4 regions of the Macrococcus psychrotolerans genome follow, and region 1 is predicted to be linked to each of the others. Evidence: riboswitches for the same ligand, from Rfam matches in the RefSeq annotation. Region 1 holds a riboswitch; each other region holds the start of a gene.
The links. Region 1 has a riboswitch for thiamine pyrophosphate ahead of tenA (thiaminase II). Riboswitches for the same ligand answer to the same signal wherever they lie in the genome.

Region 2: another riboswitch for thiamine pyrophosphate. It lies ahead of QA539_RS00715 (thiamine phosphate synthase); the one in region 1 lies ahead of tenA (thiaminase II).
Region 3: another riboswitch for thiamine pyrophosphate. It lies ahead of tenA (thiaminase II); the one in region 1 lies ahead of tenA (thiaminase II).
Region 4: another riboswitch for thiamine pyrophosphate. It lies ahead of QA539_RS04885 (ABC transporter substrate-binding protein); the one in region 1 lies ahead of tenA (thiaminase II).

The regions. Positions count from the first base shown of each region.
Region 1 covers NZ_CP124591.1:1,801,742-1,805,939, reverse strand. Annotated here, with positions in the region: gene QA539_RS09435 (LysM peptidoglycan-binding domain-containing protein) at 146-1,024, shown strand; gene QA539_RS09430 (LysM peptidoglycan-binding domain-containing protein) at 1,144-1,959, shown strand; TPP riboswitch at 2,043-2,138, shown strand; gene tenA (thiaminase II) at 2,200-2,868, shown strand; gene thiD (bifunctional hydroxymethylpyrimidine kinase/phosphomethylpyrimidine kinase) at 2,868-3,656, shown strand; gene thiM (hydroxyethylthiazole kinase) at 3,656-4,198, shown strand, end outside.
Region 2 covers NZ_CP124591.1:143,217-147,414, reverse strand. Annotated here, with positions in the region: gene QA539_RS00730 (hypothetical protein) at 1-394, opposite strand, end outside; gene QA539_RS00725 (GNAT family N-acetyltransferase) at 391-876, opposite strand; gene QA539_RS00720 (hypothetical protein) at 1,056-1,514, opposite strand; TPP riboswitch at 1,604-1,702, shown strand; gene QA539_RS00715 (thiamine phosphate synthase) at 1,785-2,366, shown strand; gene QA539_RS00710 (NAD(P)/FAD-dependent oxidoreductase) at 2,339-3,445, shown strand; gene thiS (sulfur carrier protein ThiS) at 3,426-3,623, shown strand; gene QA539_RS00700 (thiazole synthase) at 3,625-4,198, shown strand, end outside.
Region 3 covers NZ_CP124591.1:858,740-862,937, reverse strand. Annotated here, with positions in the region: gene QA539_RS04375 (PTS sugar transporter subunit IIC) at 1-905, opposite strand, end outside; gene tenA (thiaminase II) at 1,084-1,761, opposite strand; TPP riboswitch at 1,798-1,893, opposite strand; gene QA539_RS04365 (DUF1648 domain-containing protein) at 1,944-3,041, opposite strand; gene QA539_RS04360 (GntR family transcriptional regulator) at 3,043-3,414, opposite strand; gene QA539_RS04355 (glycogen/starch/alpha-glucan phosphorylase) at 3,547-4,198, opposite strand, start outside.
Region 4 covers NZ_CP124591.1:972,835-977,032, forward strand. Annotated here, with positions in the region: gene QA539_RS04875 (2-oxoacid:acceptor oxidoreductase subunit alpha) at 1-521, shown strand, start outside; gene QA539_RS04880 (2-oxoacid:ferredoxin oxidoreductase subunit beta) at 522-1,385, shown strand; TPP riboswitch at 1,454-1,552, shown strand; gene QA539_RS04885 (ABC transporter substrate-binding protein) at 1,587-2,588, shown strand; gene QA539_RS04890 (thiamine-binding protein) at 2,588-2,875, shown strand; gene QA539_RS04895 (ABC transporter permease) at 2,875-3,609, shown strand; gene QA539_RS04900 (ABC transporter ATP-binding protein) at 3,606-4,198, shown strand, end outside.

The DNA of each region.
Region 1 (4,198 bases):
ATATGCTTTTGTAATATATTTGTAATTATAAATCATCTTCCTGTAACCAAAGAAATATCAATACGTGTTAAATTTATATCATTCAATAAAAGACAAATATAATTATTAATATAAATTAAGAAAATTATCGGAGGCAACACTCACAATGAAAAAAATTACTGCACTTACAGGAATGGCAATTTTAGCTACAGGAATTTCAGCACAGGCAGATGCAAAAGAACATACAGTAACTTATGGGGAGTCACTTTGGTCAATCGCAGATAAATATGACACTACAGTTGAAAGAATTAAAAAAATTAACAAAATAGAATCAGATATCATCTTACCGAATCAAAAATTAGAAGTATTAGTTAAAGGTAAATATGAAGTCCAAAAAGGAGACACTTTAGAGAAGATCGCTAAAAAGTTTGATACTAAAGTTGCAGATTTAAAGAGATGGAACAATATTGAAACAAATAAAAATCTTAAAGTAGGTAAACTGATTGTTGTTGATAAAGAGGAAAAAAGACAAATCGTTACGCAAACAGCTGCTCAGCAAGCACCAGTAACTGTACAACAACCAGTGGCGTATCAAGCACCGGTAGTCAAAGCCCCAGAGCAAACAGCTAAACCGGCAGCACAACAACCAGTAGAGCAACCAGTCCAACAAGTAGCACAAGAGCAAGTAGCGCAACCAGTGGCACAAAAGCCAGTGCAACAAGCACCGGTCCAACAAGTAGCACAAAAGCCAGTAGAGCAAGCACCGGTCCAACAAGCAGCACAAAAGCCAGTCCAGCAAGCAGCTCCTGCTGGAAACTCATCAATGGATGCACATTTACGCGTTATCGCACAACGTGAATCAGGTGGCAACCCTAATGCTGTTAATGCATCTGGATATTACGGATTATTCCAATTTTCACCATCAACATGGGCATCTGTAGGTGGAACAGGAAATCCTGCAAATGCTTCAGTTGAAGAACAATGGAAACGTGCAAGAATATTATATCAAACTGCTGGAGCTTCTCAGTGGTCAACGGCGTATTAATTAGTCAGAAATTTAACATAACACTTAATCTTTTATATTGTTGCAACCTATGAAATATGAAATTTTAATGTAGTTAACGTATTAAAAATTGTAGATAATCTTTAGGAGGACTTTTCCAGATGAAAAAACTTTTAGCGGTAACGACAGTATTTGCAGTAGGTGGAACATTTGCAGCGACTCAAGCGGATGCAGCACAATATAGAGTAAAAAGTGGGGATTCTTTATGGAAAATCTCTCAAATCTATGGGACGTCAGTTCAAGCATTAAAGCATGAGAATGGATTGAGATCTAACTTAATTCATGTGAATCAAGTATTAAATATTAATGAGAATACAACAAAACGAAATACTTATAAATCAACATATAAATCTGCATACACAGCACCTGTAACTACAGGTTCATATTACCGCATCGTTCCTGGAGATACTTTGGGCAAGGTTGCATCACGTTACGGTGTATCTGTTGCGCAGCTTAAAGCATGGAATGGTTTGCATTCAGATTTAATTATTGCTGGACGTACATTGAAGGTTAATGGACCGGCTGTAGCAGCTGCACCCGTTACAAGAACAGCATATCAAGCACCAGTTAAACGTGCTGTTGCTAAGTCAGCATACCAAGCACCAGTAAGACAGACTGTTTATAAGGCATCGACGACAAAGCGTGTGACTACGACAAGGACACAAGCACCGGCTGTTCGTGTGAACAACGGATTAAACTGGGCAGCATTAGCAAGATGTGAATCTGGTGGCAATCCATCAATTAATACAGGAAATGGCTACTATGGAATGTATCAGTTCAATTTACAGACATGGCGTGGTGTCGGTGGAAGTGGTTATCCACACCAAGCTTCTGCAGCAGAGCAAACGAAACGTGCTCAAATTTTATACAATATGCGCGGTGCGCAGCCATGGCCAGTATGTGGGGCACGTTTATAGTAACGATATTAGAACTCTAAGGTGTATTCACTTTAAAGTTCTTTTTTTGCATTAATCCATTAACTTCGTTACACTAATATTAATATACACACTAGGGGTGCCTTGCGCTGAGACGGCTTTTGCCGAACCCTTTACCTGATCCGGATAATGCCGGCGTAGGAAAGTCGTGCTAAGTACCCGTTATGTGTATTTAACCTATTTCCTATCAGGAGATAGGTTTTTATTTTTAGGAGGGATAACGTGTTTACGAGACAGTTGAAAAAAGAAGTAGAACCGATTATTGAATCGATTTATAATGATCCTTTTATTCAAGGTATTATTCATGGGGATCTAAAGAAAGAAGCAGTAAAACATTACTTAAAGGCAGATAGTTTATATTTAAACGAGTTTGCAAAGATATATAGCCTACTTATTCCGAAACTTAATGATAGAGAAGGAATTCAGTTCTTACTCGGCCAAATCGATTTTGTTATGAATGGTGAAGTGGATGCGCACTATACATTAGCAGACTATGCAGGTGTTGATTATAAGACAGTGATTGAAGAAGGAGAATGGTATCCATCAAGTGATCATTATATTAAGCATATGTATTACAATGCCTACCGCTATAGTGATGCGAGCTTTACGATATGTGCGATGGCACCTTGTCCATATGTCTATCAGCAGCTGGCACTAAAGATTGCTGAACGTAATGACCTGGAAGGTAATCCGCTAAAACCTTGGGTCGACTTTTATTGTACAAATATGGATGAGCTTATCGGTCATTTAGATCGCTGGGTAGATGAGTTCAGTGAAACAGCTTCTGATGAAGAACTAAATATATTAAGAAAGAACTTTGTTGAAAGCTGTATTCATGAGAAGCGCTTCTTTAATATGTCCTATAACATTGAAACATGGGAGGGCTATTGATGAAAACAGCATTATCGATTGCCGGAACCGATCCTACAGGAGGTGCTGGGACGACAGTAGACTTGAAAGTCTTTCAGTCACGCGGCGTATACGGGATGAGTGTAGTAACAAGTCTTGTTGCACAGAATACATTAGGCGTGCAGGATGTCTTTAACCAGCCTGTGGACATTATACAGAAACAACTTGAAAGTGTATATTCAGACATTGTTCCGGATGCAGTAAAGACAGGGATGTTAGCAACAAGTGCAGTGATGGACGTGGTGAGGCCGTATATAGAACGTTATAACATCCCGTATGTCATCGATCCTGTGATGGTGGCTAAAAGTGGAGATTTGTTGCTTGATGAAAATGGTCAAAATGCTGTGCGTACAAAATTACTGGATATTGCGACAGTGGTGACACCAAATATACCTGAACTAGAGAAAATTGTTGAAATGAAGGTGGAATCAGAAGAAGATATCTCACGTGCAGGAAAAATATTTATCGATGAAATTGGTTCTCGAAGCGTACTTATCAAAGGTGGACACTTAAAGGGAGATGCGACAGACTATCTCTTCACAAAGACGGGATTAATTACTTTGCCTGGAGAACGTTATAATACGAAGCACACACATGGCACGGGCTGTACTTATTCAGCTGTCATCACAGCAGAACTTGCCAAAGGGAAGAGTATAGAAGATGCTGTGCGATTAGCGAAGCGCTATATGGATATGGCCATTAAGTACACTCCTGGAATTGGTCATGGCCAGGGCCCAGTAAATCACTTTAAGTTTCAGGAGGTTGAATAATGACAAAACTCACTCAACTTCGTAAAGACAACCCGTTGATCATCTGTATTACGAATGATGTCGTCAAAAACTTTACAGCGAACGGTCTGCTCGCACTTGGTGCAAGCCCTGCGATGGCGACAGAACGTCAAGAAATGGATGAGTTTTTAGCGTATGCTGGTGCGTTACTGATCAATATAGGGTCAATTGAAGAAGGGGATAAGGAAAACATGTTACAAGCGGCTGCATTTGCAAATAAACATCATGTACCTATCGTACTTGATCCTGTCGCTTGTGGTGCATCTAAGTTTCGTAAAGACTTCTGCTTAAAATTGCTGAACGAGCATCATATTAGTGTCATTCGTGGGAATGCGTCAGAGCTTGCAGCATTAACAGAAGATGCCGCAATGAAAGGGACAGATGCAGATCAATCGCTATCGACTGAAAGCGTTGCGCGAAGAGCATATGATAAGTTCAATACTGCGATTATCGTAACCGGTGCGGTTGATGCAATCTGTCAGGATGGACAAATCGCTTTAGTGGAAAATGGGACACCGCTCCTG
Region 2 (4,198 bases), 380 kb from region 1:
ACTCCTTTTCTAATAGTCTTATCTGATTTTTTACATATTCAATATTTTCCTCTTCTATAATATCAAAATCAGGTTCATCCAGAATTTGAAGAAACTCTTCTAATAATTCTATATCGTTAAAAGATGTAAGCTCTAACGAACGCCAGTAATGATAATAAGCTGCATCATATGCATCAACTTCATAGTTGAAATGAAAATGGTAAATACTTGCGACCATTTCATGATATTCTACTTCATCTTTAAGATGTGCAATATTTGATAAGTATTTCATCAAATAATAATCTTGTACTTCATGTTCCATAAAATACATAAGTACATCATTTAACTTTTTGTCCATAATCATCTCCTGCACTTCTTCAGGTAAACGTTTAAGAGCTATATGGAATGTATTCATAATGTTAACCTCATTTTTACCGACTTCAATATGTGACTGTCAAAATCATCTTCAAATTCGTCCTGTACTAAAAAACCAAATTTTTTATAAAAATTATAGCCAACCTTATTTTCTTTCTCTACTACAACGTCTATAAACTTTATTCCTTCCATCTGTGAAATTCCATGCTTTATAAGCGTGCTACCTATCCTTAAATTTTGGTAGTCCGGGAGTAAGTAAATAGCAGCCAGTTCAGCTATACCATTCTCATCTGGTTTGCTGAAATTTGCAAAGCCTACAACTTGATCTTCGAATTCTGCTACATACATTTTCGTCAACGCTAACCTTTTTTCTAACATAGATGAACTGTAGGCCATCTCTAAAAAATTATCTTGTATATGAAGCGGTATTATTCCTTCATATGTATCATGCCAGCTGAGTTTTGCAATGTGTTGTATCTTTGGAATATCATCTTCAGTCATACTTCTTATTTTAGAATTCATGCTATCCTTCCTTATATCTTTATAATTATTTATAAAAGTTTATTTTATGGTTAATCTATACATATTGAGTTGTTGGAATGACAGGCATGTCTTAATCTTTCTTCTAAGTATTTGATATTATAAATTATTAATATTTATATTTTTGTAAGCAAATAAAAGCCACTAATCAAGCCGCTTCTTTATTTCACTAACGCTAAAGCACATTCCCCGAGAAATGTTTTAGATACTGTAACACCTGTTTTTGTTTCGTTCAGTCGGATATATCCTGCTGATTCATAGTCTTTAAGATAATGAATCAGACTTTCTTCTGTCATCTCTGCATATTCATGTGCCATTAAATTTCTAAGTCTGTCTAGTGTAAGTTCGACGTCTTTATAGATTTCAATCGTATACATTACATATTTGAAGATATGCACTTCTTTATGTGCGATTTCGTTCTCTATATCTAGTGATTCCTGTTCATCGATTTCTCTTAATATTTCTTCAGATGTCATGCGTTCTTCTTGTAATCTACCCATCGTTACTTGTTTTAATTGTGCTTCATCTATATCATCTCGTTCACCGTTACTCATATTTTCACGCAGTTCAGCGTGTTCATCTAGCAATGCTGCTAATTGTTTTTCATTTATTTCATTCATTTTTACATCCCCTTTCTTTTTCTATTTTATCATTTAAATTTAGAAGTTTGAATTATCAGCCATTGAGTGCTATTCTTAATTACATAATCGAATATGGCTAGGGGTGCTCTTAGAGCTGAGAAGACTTTGTCTGACTCTCATAACCTGATTTGGATAATTCCAACGTAGGGAAGCAGTTATCATTTATATAATTATAAATATTTATATATTTTTTATATATTTTGACCACCCGTAGTTTGTTTGCGGGTGGTCTTTTTTTGGAGGTTGCTTATGTTTTATATGATTACACCATTCGTGGAACCGAGTGATGCTGTTATACAGTCGATTGTGGATGTAGAAGCTTTGATTGATGGTGTGATTCTACGTCTAGATGCGTGTGATGATGCGCTGGATGTATTTATTATGCAGTTGAAACGGCACATAGATCCTTCTAAGATTATTGTGCATAATACACCTCATTTGATGATAAAGCATGGTCTGACACGCATCCATTTTAAGGAGCGTGCTGGTGATGCGATAGCATTCAAGCAACAACATCCTGAATTTCGTGTCGGTATGAGTGTGCACAGTGAGGACAGCGTGCGCCTGATTGATGGCGTGCTTGATTACTGTATATTCGGTCACGTCTTCCCTACGCCTTCAAAGCCAGGTCTCACACCTCAAAGTGCGTCTGTAATTGGCACAGTACTTTCATATGATATCCCGATTGTTGCAATCGGTGGTATCGATGAACATACGATACATCAGCTTGATACTCGATTTAGTGGATTCAGTGGTATTCGTTTGTTTCAGCATAAGGCACATCTTGAGCACGTTCGAAAGGAGTGGTTGTTACGAAATTCGATGTCTTAATTATCGGTGGCGGCATTATTGGCCAGAGTATATGCTATCACTTAAAACAAGAAGGTATTTCGATTGCCATTATTGATGATTTTAGTAGATGCAGAGCGACGCATGCTGCTGGCGGTATGCTTGGTGCACAAAATGAATTTTATTCTGATTCCCCTCTCTTCCAGTTTTCTATGGAAGGGCAACATATGATGAAAGATTTTGCTGATGAATTGGCACATTTAGGTTATGTAATCGATTATCAGCAGCATGGTTTATTAAAGATTGCTTCACATGGCGAGCATGAATCTTTACTTCAACAGTATGATTTTCTTAATGCACAGTTTAAGACAACAGAGTTAGTTAAAAATCGTTTGGATGAGTTTGCACATGGTTATATCCGCAATCATGACCTTGCGATGTGGATTCCGACAGATGGACAAGTCAATGCTGTTAAATACCATCAGGCACTCATGACATTAAATGAAGATGTTACGTTTATTCACGATCGCGTAATAGACGTGAAAGCAAATGATGGATTTAATGTGCGTACCAGCTCGCAAACATATGAAGCACAGCAAATCGTCGTTGCAGCAGGTATGTATTCAGGTGACATCCTTAAATCTCTTGGTATCCATCTTGAAATGCACGGTGTAAAAGGTGAAGTGATGACGATACATCACCATACATTAGATATGAAAGAGACATTGTTCCAGACAAATGGGCATTATATCGTACCGAAGTCAGATGATTTATATGTGATAGGTGCAACGACATCGATGAATGGTGACAATACAGTAAGTGAAGAAGGTATCGACTGGCTAAAAGAAATGACGCTGGACCTATTACCAGAACTCATGAATGGTGAAATTGTCGATAGCAGATGCGGCTTTCGTCCCGATAACCCACTGCAGCGACCAGTAATCGATGAGGTCCGTGATAATCTATTTGTCGCAACCGGTCATTATCGTAATGGCATCCTCTTATCGAAGATTACCGGAGCACTGATGCATAAACTTATGTTCGATAAACAGCATCCGCTTGCAATGAAATATAAAGATCATTTTAAACTGGAGGATATACATGAAACTATACTTAAATGATGAATTGTACGAAACACAAGAAACGATGCTTGTTCCATTTTTAGAAACTTTGAATATCGATTTAAAGCGTGCGGTTATCGTAATCGATGATATGCCCGTACAAAAAGACAAGTGGGATGAGACTGAAATTAGACCAGAACAACGATTAGAATTATTAGAATTTGTAGGAGGCGGTTAATATGCTAAAGATTGGACCAATAGAACTTGAATCGAGACTCATCCTTGGTACAGGAAAATTTGAAAATGGTGATATACAGCGTGAAGCGGTAGATGCAAGCGAAACGAATGCATTAACGTTCGCTGTGCGACGCATGAACCTCTATGATAAAGACTTACCGAATCCATTAGAATCTGTTGATTTAGATAAATATATTACATTCCCTAATACAGCCGGCGCTAAGACTGCAGAAGAGGCTGTAAAAATTGCTGAGATCGCCCGAGCTGCAGGGATGTGCGATATGATCAAAGTTGAAATTATTGGGGACGGTAAAACATTATTACCCGATGCGATTGAGACGTATAAAGCGTGTGAAATTCTGCTAGAGAGAGGATTTATTGTCTGTCCTTACATTCAATGTGATGTTGTACTTGCGAAGAAACTTGAAACGCTTGGTGCACATGCAATAATGCCACTCGGCTCACCTATCGGGACAGGTCTAGGTGTTAATGATGCCTTGAACTTAAGCTATATTATTGATGCCATCAGTGTACCTGTTATTGTAGACGCAGGTATCGGTTCACCAAGCGATGCTG
Region 3 (4,198 bases), 940 kb from region 1:
ATCTGAAGTGGTTCGTTAAAGCCGAACATCACTAAAAATCCAGCTAGAGGACTCGCTGTTCCAGGTGCATCATTAATCATTCCAGAATGTGCAATAACCATACCCGCAAGTGCACCACCGATAAAGTTACAAGAATAGATCGGTACAGGATTTAAGGATATAATATCTGCCTGTGATAACGGTTCGATGCCAACAGCTAAGATAGAGGCACGATCTCCTAACTTTAATTTATAGAACATCGTTGAATTAATAAACGCTGAACTGAATGATACCATTGCAGCAATCGCCATCGGTAACCCTGTCAGACCAAGTAGTGCTGTTAGAGCCATCGAACTCAGTGGTGCAGTTCCTACAACCGTAATAATACCACCAAGCACAAATCCCATAACCAGCGGACTCGCATCTGTAGATTGCTGTATCACTTCACCAATTTTAATTAGCGTATTATTTACTAATGGTGTAACAAGCATTGCAAGCATACGTGCAAGCGGCGCGATAATAATAATTCCTACAATTAGATCAACACCTTCAGGCACATATTTTTCAGCATATTTCATAACATAACCAACGACATACCCTGCAACGAACCCGGGTAATAAATCAAGGCCCCCACAACTTGCTGCTATAATGAGTGCATAAACGGGAGATACACCAATAGATAAAGCAACTAAACCAGCTGCTGCTACACCACCGAGACTTCCGGCTGTATCTCCTAATTCTTCTAGAAACTTTATTCCGAATATATTTCCACCAACGTATTTCTGAAACGCCTCGACAAGAAATGTTGCAATCGCGGCATTCGCTAATGCCCCCATCGCCTTCATACCAGATGGTGCTTTATACGTAAATAACGTAAACAGCACAAGGACAAGGAGTAAGAAACCTGTTCCAATCAAAATATCCACATCAACAATCCCTTCCTGTTTTTATAATATATATATGTGTTCTTATTATAGTAACAAAAAATAATCGATTGTTGTCGTATACATTTCACACTTTTCGAAATTTTCTTTTTAAATAAATAATAAAGAAGAAGCTAAGCATCCGCTTAGCTTCTGACTTTAACTATTCTAACATTACAACTTACTTCACTGGAATGTCCCAATGTGCTTTAAATTCACACATCTCCCAGAACATATACTCGTAGTAGCTTGTTTTAACAATAATCTCCTCTAAATCTGCAAGTACACGCTCCGGCATACCTTCAGCAAGCTCATCCATCAGTGCAATTGCATCATTCATAAGTTCCGTAAATGCTTCCCCTGAATATGTTTCAATCCAGTCACGATATGGATTATTATCATCTAATGCGCCGTCCTGCTCCGCTAAATGATTCCCGATATAGTTATAACTCCATGCGCACGCAAGCAGACACGCCGTAACATGTTCGGCACCACCACGCTGTGCATGGTTCAGCATATAGCTCGTATACGCTGTATTCACTGATGCCGCTTCAGTTGCTTCTGATTCACTTTCAGAAATGCCAAACTGTTTCGCATAGCTGCGATGTAAATCCATCTCCATAAACAACGTACCATGCAGCAGTTTAGAGAATATGCCCATCACACGCAGGTCAGGTGCCTTCGCACTCCCGATCGCCATTAATTTAGCATAATCAATTAAATAAACATAATCTTGTTTTAACCAGAACTGAAACTTTTCCTTCTCAAGCGAACCATCACCTAGCCCCTTAACGAAAGGATGTTCCAGATAAGAAGCCCAGATCGGTTCGACACGCTTTAATATGCGCTCAGTAAACATGTTATTCCTCCTCAATAAAAAATGCCTATACGCAGGTATAGGCATTAAGCACTTCCCTACGCTGGTATAAACCAAACAGGTTCAAAGGGTCGGATTACTCCTCTCAGCACGAATGCACCCCTAGTGACATTTTTTATTTTTATTTGTAGTATAGTATAATCGTATCATATTAAATATTTATCTCAAGTCATTATAATCATAATCACTATCGGTATTATAGGAAACACAATAATCATAAATGCGATAAACCATGCAGCTGGTCTTGCCATATTGAGTGTCATCCCAAATTCAGATAATTTTGGTACCCACACGTTATCATCTTCTTTATTATAATAAAACAGTCCCCATATGTAATTTTTTTCATTATGATACGGTGCTTTATCATTTAAAGCGGCTGAGGCACGATACTTCTTATCATTGCTAATCTGCTGAATAATACCAAATATCACCACGACAATTGATATAAATATAATACTTTCCATTATATAAGGTGGCATATATTCTTTCCCGAACAGAACAGGTCTTACGAGAATGAAGATAAATAAAATTGTCATAATAAATGATATGACGTGCAGTAACATCTCGTTATTGCGCTTCGTATCTGTCGCATACTTTTTCGAAGCTTCTTTGTTTGCCGGACTCACATTTGACTGGTAAAGTGATAACCCTTTGCTTGAACCCCATAACACAAATATCATAAAGAGTGCTATGCCTGAAGGGAAGAATACAGTTATTATATTTTTATCACTCCAATCATCCGGTACACCATTAAGCCCCCAGTGCGTCGCAATTGTGTCAGGTATTGTATGATAGTTCATTGCAACATATATTACCGCTGCCATGAGCATTACGAATTGTATCATATAGAAGTATGAAGTCGTCGAATTTTCTTCATCCATTAAACTTGTATCTACAGCTTTATACATTTTAATGTCTGCCATCCAGTCTTCTTTTTCTTTTAAAGATCTCATCTGATTAAATGCACTTCTATATATCCAGATCATTGCGATAATCAATAGGAATATAAGTATCGTAAACAGGATAAACTGCAATTCAGATTGTAATATCGTCCTCAACAATAAATGAATAACTGCAAATAATATACTGATAATGAATACATTTCGTTTATACGTTTGCGCAATATTTCTCACCTTACTATCATTACGCTTACTGTCCGGAACATACACACTAAAGAGAATATTTCTTCTGATATATCGTGCATTCAGTAAAAAGAGTAGACCTGTACAAAGTAAGATAATAGTTGTAATAACGGCTTCCATATTATTCACGCTCCTCTAATTTTTTTAATAAGTCTGATATATCGACCTGCTTGCATTTCGCTTCATCGATTATCGGCTTTAATCGTTCCAGCAAATCTTCCTGTTCGGCTTTCGTAGCAGCCTTCAATGCATCCGGATGAATGATCGCACCTGACTTAGGCTGAACGAGTATCAACCCCTTATCTTCCAGGTAATGGTATGCTTTATTCACAGTATGCATGTTAATTTGTAATCCACGAGCTAAACTTCTGCTTGAAGGTAACGCATCATATGGCACTGCATTTTCTGATGCTATATTCGCAATTATCGCATTCGCAAGCTGCAAATATACAGGAGTCGTGCTCCCTTCATTTAATTCAATATATATTGTCAACACCCCTTTTTGTTATACATATTATAGAACAATTTAAAATACAAAATAAAAAGTTTCTGTTATATATTTAGTATAACAGATGATGGCGAAATTTCCATAAAAAAACTGAGACTTTATCGTCTCAGCCCTTAATTAATTCAACTTCCAAATATCAGTCGCATATTGCTGTATCGTTCGGTCACTAGAGAATTGACCCGACTTCATTATATTCGTCAAGCTCATCTGATTCCACTTCCTCTTATCCTGATATGTTGCCATCGCAGTCAAATGAATATCAACATATGAGTTAAAGTCTTTAAGCAGGAAGTACGGATCATTGTTTGTCAGTACATGGTAGTACAGGTCATTAAATGCATAGTTTCTGCCGAACTGTTCATTGATAAGCGCGTCCATCGCATTTTTCACACGTGAATCCGTCTTATAGATGTCCTCTGCTCGGTAGCCACCATTTAACTGATAATTAATGACTTCTTCAGAACTTAAACCAAAGATAAAGATATTCTCTTTACCTACAAGCTCAGCAATTTCAACATTCGCACCGTCCATCGTACCAAGTGTAATCGCACCATTCATCATCATCTTCATATTACCTGTCCCTGATGCTTCCATCGATGCAGTTGAAATCTGTTCTGATATTTCTGCTGCCGGCATAATATCTTCAGCTAATGTCACATTGTAGTTTTCTAGAAATACAACTTTAATTCTATTATCAACATCTGTATCATTATTAACTACATTTGCAACAGCATGAATCAGTTTGATCACTTCTTTAGCAATATGGTAT
Region 4 (4,198 bases), 830 kb from region 1:
CGGTAACAGATAATGGCATTTCACCACGTACGATTCCTGGTGTGAAAAACGGTATCCATCATGTTACAGGTGTTGAACATAACGAAGAAGGAAAGCCGAGCGAATCTCCCGTAAACCGTGCAAAGCAGATGGAAAAACGTATGCGTAAATTAGAACAGCTGAAGATTACTGAACCTGTTGTATACAATACGTATCATGAAGATGCAGATGTGTTAGTGATTGGTTATATTTCAACGTATGGAGCGATTGATGAAGCAATCCATCGTGTAGAAGGAAAGGTAAACCATCTGCATATGAAACAACTTCATCCGTTTCCGACAGAAGAGGTTCAGCAAGCGATAGATAAAGTGAAGAAAGTGATTGTTGTTGAACATAACTTTAACGGACAACTTGGACAGATTATCAAGATGAATACGAATCATCAAGGTAAGATGATTCAGATGAGTAAGTATGATGGTACACCTTACTTACCTCACGAAATTGAAGAGAAAATCAACGCAATATTAAAGGAGTTAATATAGATGGCAACATTTAAAGATTTCAGAAATAATGTGAAACCGAACTGGTGTCCTGGCTGTGGGGACTTCTCAGTACAAGCGGCGATACAAAAAGCATGTGCGAACATCGGCTTAGAACCAGAACAGCTCGCGTTAATAACAGGTATCGGCTGTTCTGGACGTCTGTCTGGATACGTAAATTCATATGGTGTGCATTCGATCCATGGTCGAGCATTACCGATGGCACAAGGTGTGAAGATGGCAAACCAGGAGCTTACAGTTATCGCTTCCGGTGGAGATGGTGATGGTTTTGCGATTGGTATGGGGCATACGATTCATGCGCTACGTAGAAATATTGATATCACGTATATTGTAATGGATAATCAAATTTATGGACTGACTAAAGGACAGACATCACCAAGTTCAGCACATGGATTTGTCACTAAGACAACGCCAAAAGGCTCGATTGAGAAGCATGTTTCTCCGCTTGAACTTGCACTTGCAAGTGGCGCAACTTTTGTCGCACAAAGCTTTTCTAGTGATATAAAAGATTTAACATCAATTATTGAAGCGGCAGTTAATCATAAAGGATTCTCATTCGTCAATGTATTTTCTCCGTGTGTCACATACAACAAAGTAAATACGTATGACTGGTTTAAAGAAAATTTGACGAAACTTGCTGATATTGAAGATTATGATCATACCAATAAACAGCTGGCGATCAATACAGTACACGAACAAGATGGGCTTGTTACAGGTATCGTGTATCAGGATACCGATGCACCGACGTACGAATCACAAATTGATGGCTACAGTGAGAACTTAACAAAAGCAGATCTAAATATTAAACAAGAGGAATTTGATGCTTTAATGGCTCAGTTCAAATAAAAACTAAGTATCTGTACCTTATTTATAATAAAGCTGTTATACTAAAACAGTACAAAATAATATAAATTTTTAAACACTAGGGGAGTTATTCTGAGATTGGATTCGTCCTAAACCCTTATATACCTGATCTGGATTATACCAGCGTAGGGAAGTGTCAACTGACACAACCTGCAATCAGGTTGTGTTTTTTTGGAGGCTAATATGAATAAAAAGTTATTGTTAAGTGCGAGTTGTGTCATTTTACTAGCAGGCTGTGGAGATCAGTCAGCCGATAAAGGTAAGGAAGATAAGAAAGAAAAAGTGACGATTATGCTGGACTGGACGCCGAATACAAATCATACAGGACTATATGTAGCACAAGAGAAAGGTTACTTTGACAAACAGGGTTTAGATGTTGAAATTAAGACACCTGGTGAAGTGAATGCCGATCAGCTTATCGCAGCAAACAAAAAAGATGTTCAGTTCGGAATTAGTGCACAGGAAACAGTGACGCAATCACGTTCTGAAGGCATTCCAGTGAAATCGATTGGAGCAATTATCCAGCATAATACGAGTGGATTTATGAGCTTGAAAGATAAGAATATTAAATCACCGAAAGATTATGCAGGGAAAACATACGGTGGATGGGGTGCACCGATTGAACAGCCAATGATTGATGCAGTTATGAAAAAAGACGGAGCATCAGTGAAAGACACTAAAATTATCAATATGGGAAATACTGATTTCTTTACTGCATCTAAGAAGAATATCGATTTCGCATGGGTTTATTATGGATGGACTGGAATCGAAGCAGAAACACGTAATATCGATGTAAATATGCAGTATTTAATTGATTACGATAAAAATCTGGATTATTACACACCTGTCGTTATTGCAAATGAAAAGTATTTAAAATCAAATGGTGAGACAGCTAAGAAATTTATGACCGCACTTAAAGAAGGTTATGAGTATTCAATTAAACATGACAAAGAGAGTGCAGATATTTTGATGAAGTCTGTTCCAGAACTTAAAAAACAAGAAAAGCTCGTATATGCATCACAAAAATATTTGTCACCTAAATATCAGGATGATGCGAAATACTGGGGCTATCAGGAAGAACGTATCTGGAAGAATTTTGGACAGTTTATGAAAGATAACAAAGTGATTACTAAAGACTTCATTGCTAAAGATGCATTTACAAATGAATATGTGGAGGGTAAATAATGGCAGATACAATAATGAGCATACAAATTATTCCGAAGACGCCAAATGGTGAAGATGTAATTCCATATGTTGATCGCGCAATTGAAGTGATTGAAGCATCAAACTTAAAGTACATCGTGAATCCGCTTGAAACATCAATTGAGGGGAACATGAATGAGTTGCTTAAGTTAATCGAATTAATGAATAAAGAGATGCGTGAAATGGGGTGTCCATCTATTATTTCACAAGTAAAGTTTTATCATGCCGAAGAAGTATCGATGGATGTGCTTGTACAGAAGTATAGATGATGAAATATGTTAAGTTTTTTCTATTTTTTATAGTACTACTTTATTTTTGGGAACTGCTCGTTCGGTTACTACAAGTTGATGCATATACGTTACCTGCGCCAAGCGTAATATTTATCAGCTTCTTTAATGACTTTAACACATATCATGTGCATTTATATCCGACTATATTACTCGTTATATTAGGCATTATTTGCTCGGTATTATGCGGTATTACTGTAGCCGTACTATTACGTTTAATCCCTGGGCTGCATGAGTATGTCTATCCATTGCTCATAATGAGTCAGAATGTACCCGTTATCGTCATTGCACCACTACTAGTCATTTGGTTCGGATTTGGAATATTGCCGAAACTTATCGTGATAACACTTGTGTGTTTCTTTCCGATAACTGTGAGCTTACTTGAAGGATTTAATGAGACAGATAAAGAATTAGAGAAATATATGAAGATGATGGGGGCAACGCGTCTTGAACGTTTCAAAAAGCTTGAATGGCCAAATAGTATGCCTTATTTCTTTAATGGATTAAAGATTGCTGGCACATACTCAGTAATGGGTGCAATCATTTCTGAATGGCTTGGCAGTGATAAAGGTTTAGGTAAATTTATGCTTATAGCTCAGCGTGCATTTCAAGTAGATCAGGTGTTTGTAGCAATTGTCTGGATCATTATCTTTGCTATGGTCATTTATCTTGTTATATATATTATTCAGCGTATTGTATTGAGGTGGCAACGATGATTCCTATTATTCAACTTAACGATATTATGCATCGTTACGATAAAGATATTGTAATTAATAATATTAACCTAGAACTGAATAAAGGTGAGATTGTTGCATTGATCGGCCCGAGTGGCAGCGGTAAGAGTACGATATTAAATATTATCGGCGGATTACTCATCCCTTCAAGTGGCGAGTGCTTATTGCAAGGGGAACGTATCAATGGGAAAACAGGACATGTGTCCTTTATGCCTCAGACACACTCACTGATGCCATGGCGTACAGTGATACAAAACATTAACCTCGCAACAGAGATCAGTGCGAATGATAGCGTGAATAAATCAGAACAATTGTTAGAAAGAGCAGGCTTCACTTCCATTAAAGATAGATACCCCAATGAGCTTTCTGGGGGAATGAAGCAGCGTGTTTCATTCCTACGTGCATTAAATACAGAACATCAATTACTGTTACTGGATGAACCATTTTCAGCATTGGATGAAATAACACGTAATGATATGCAGATCTGGTTGAGGTCTTTATTATTGGAGAGTGATAAAACGGTGCTGATGATTACACATAGTATTGATGAAGCAATTAAGATGAGTAACCG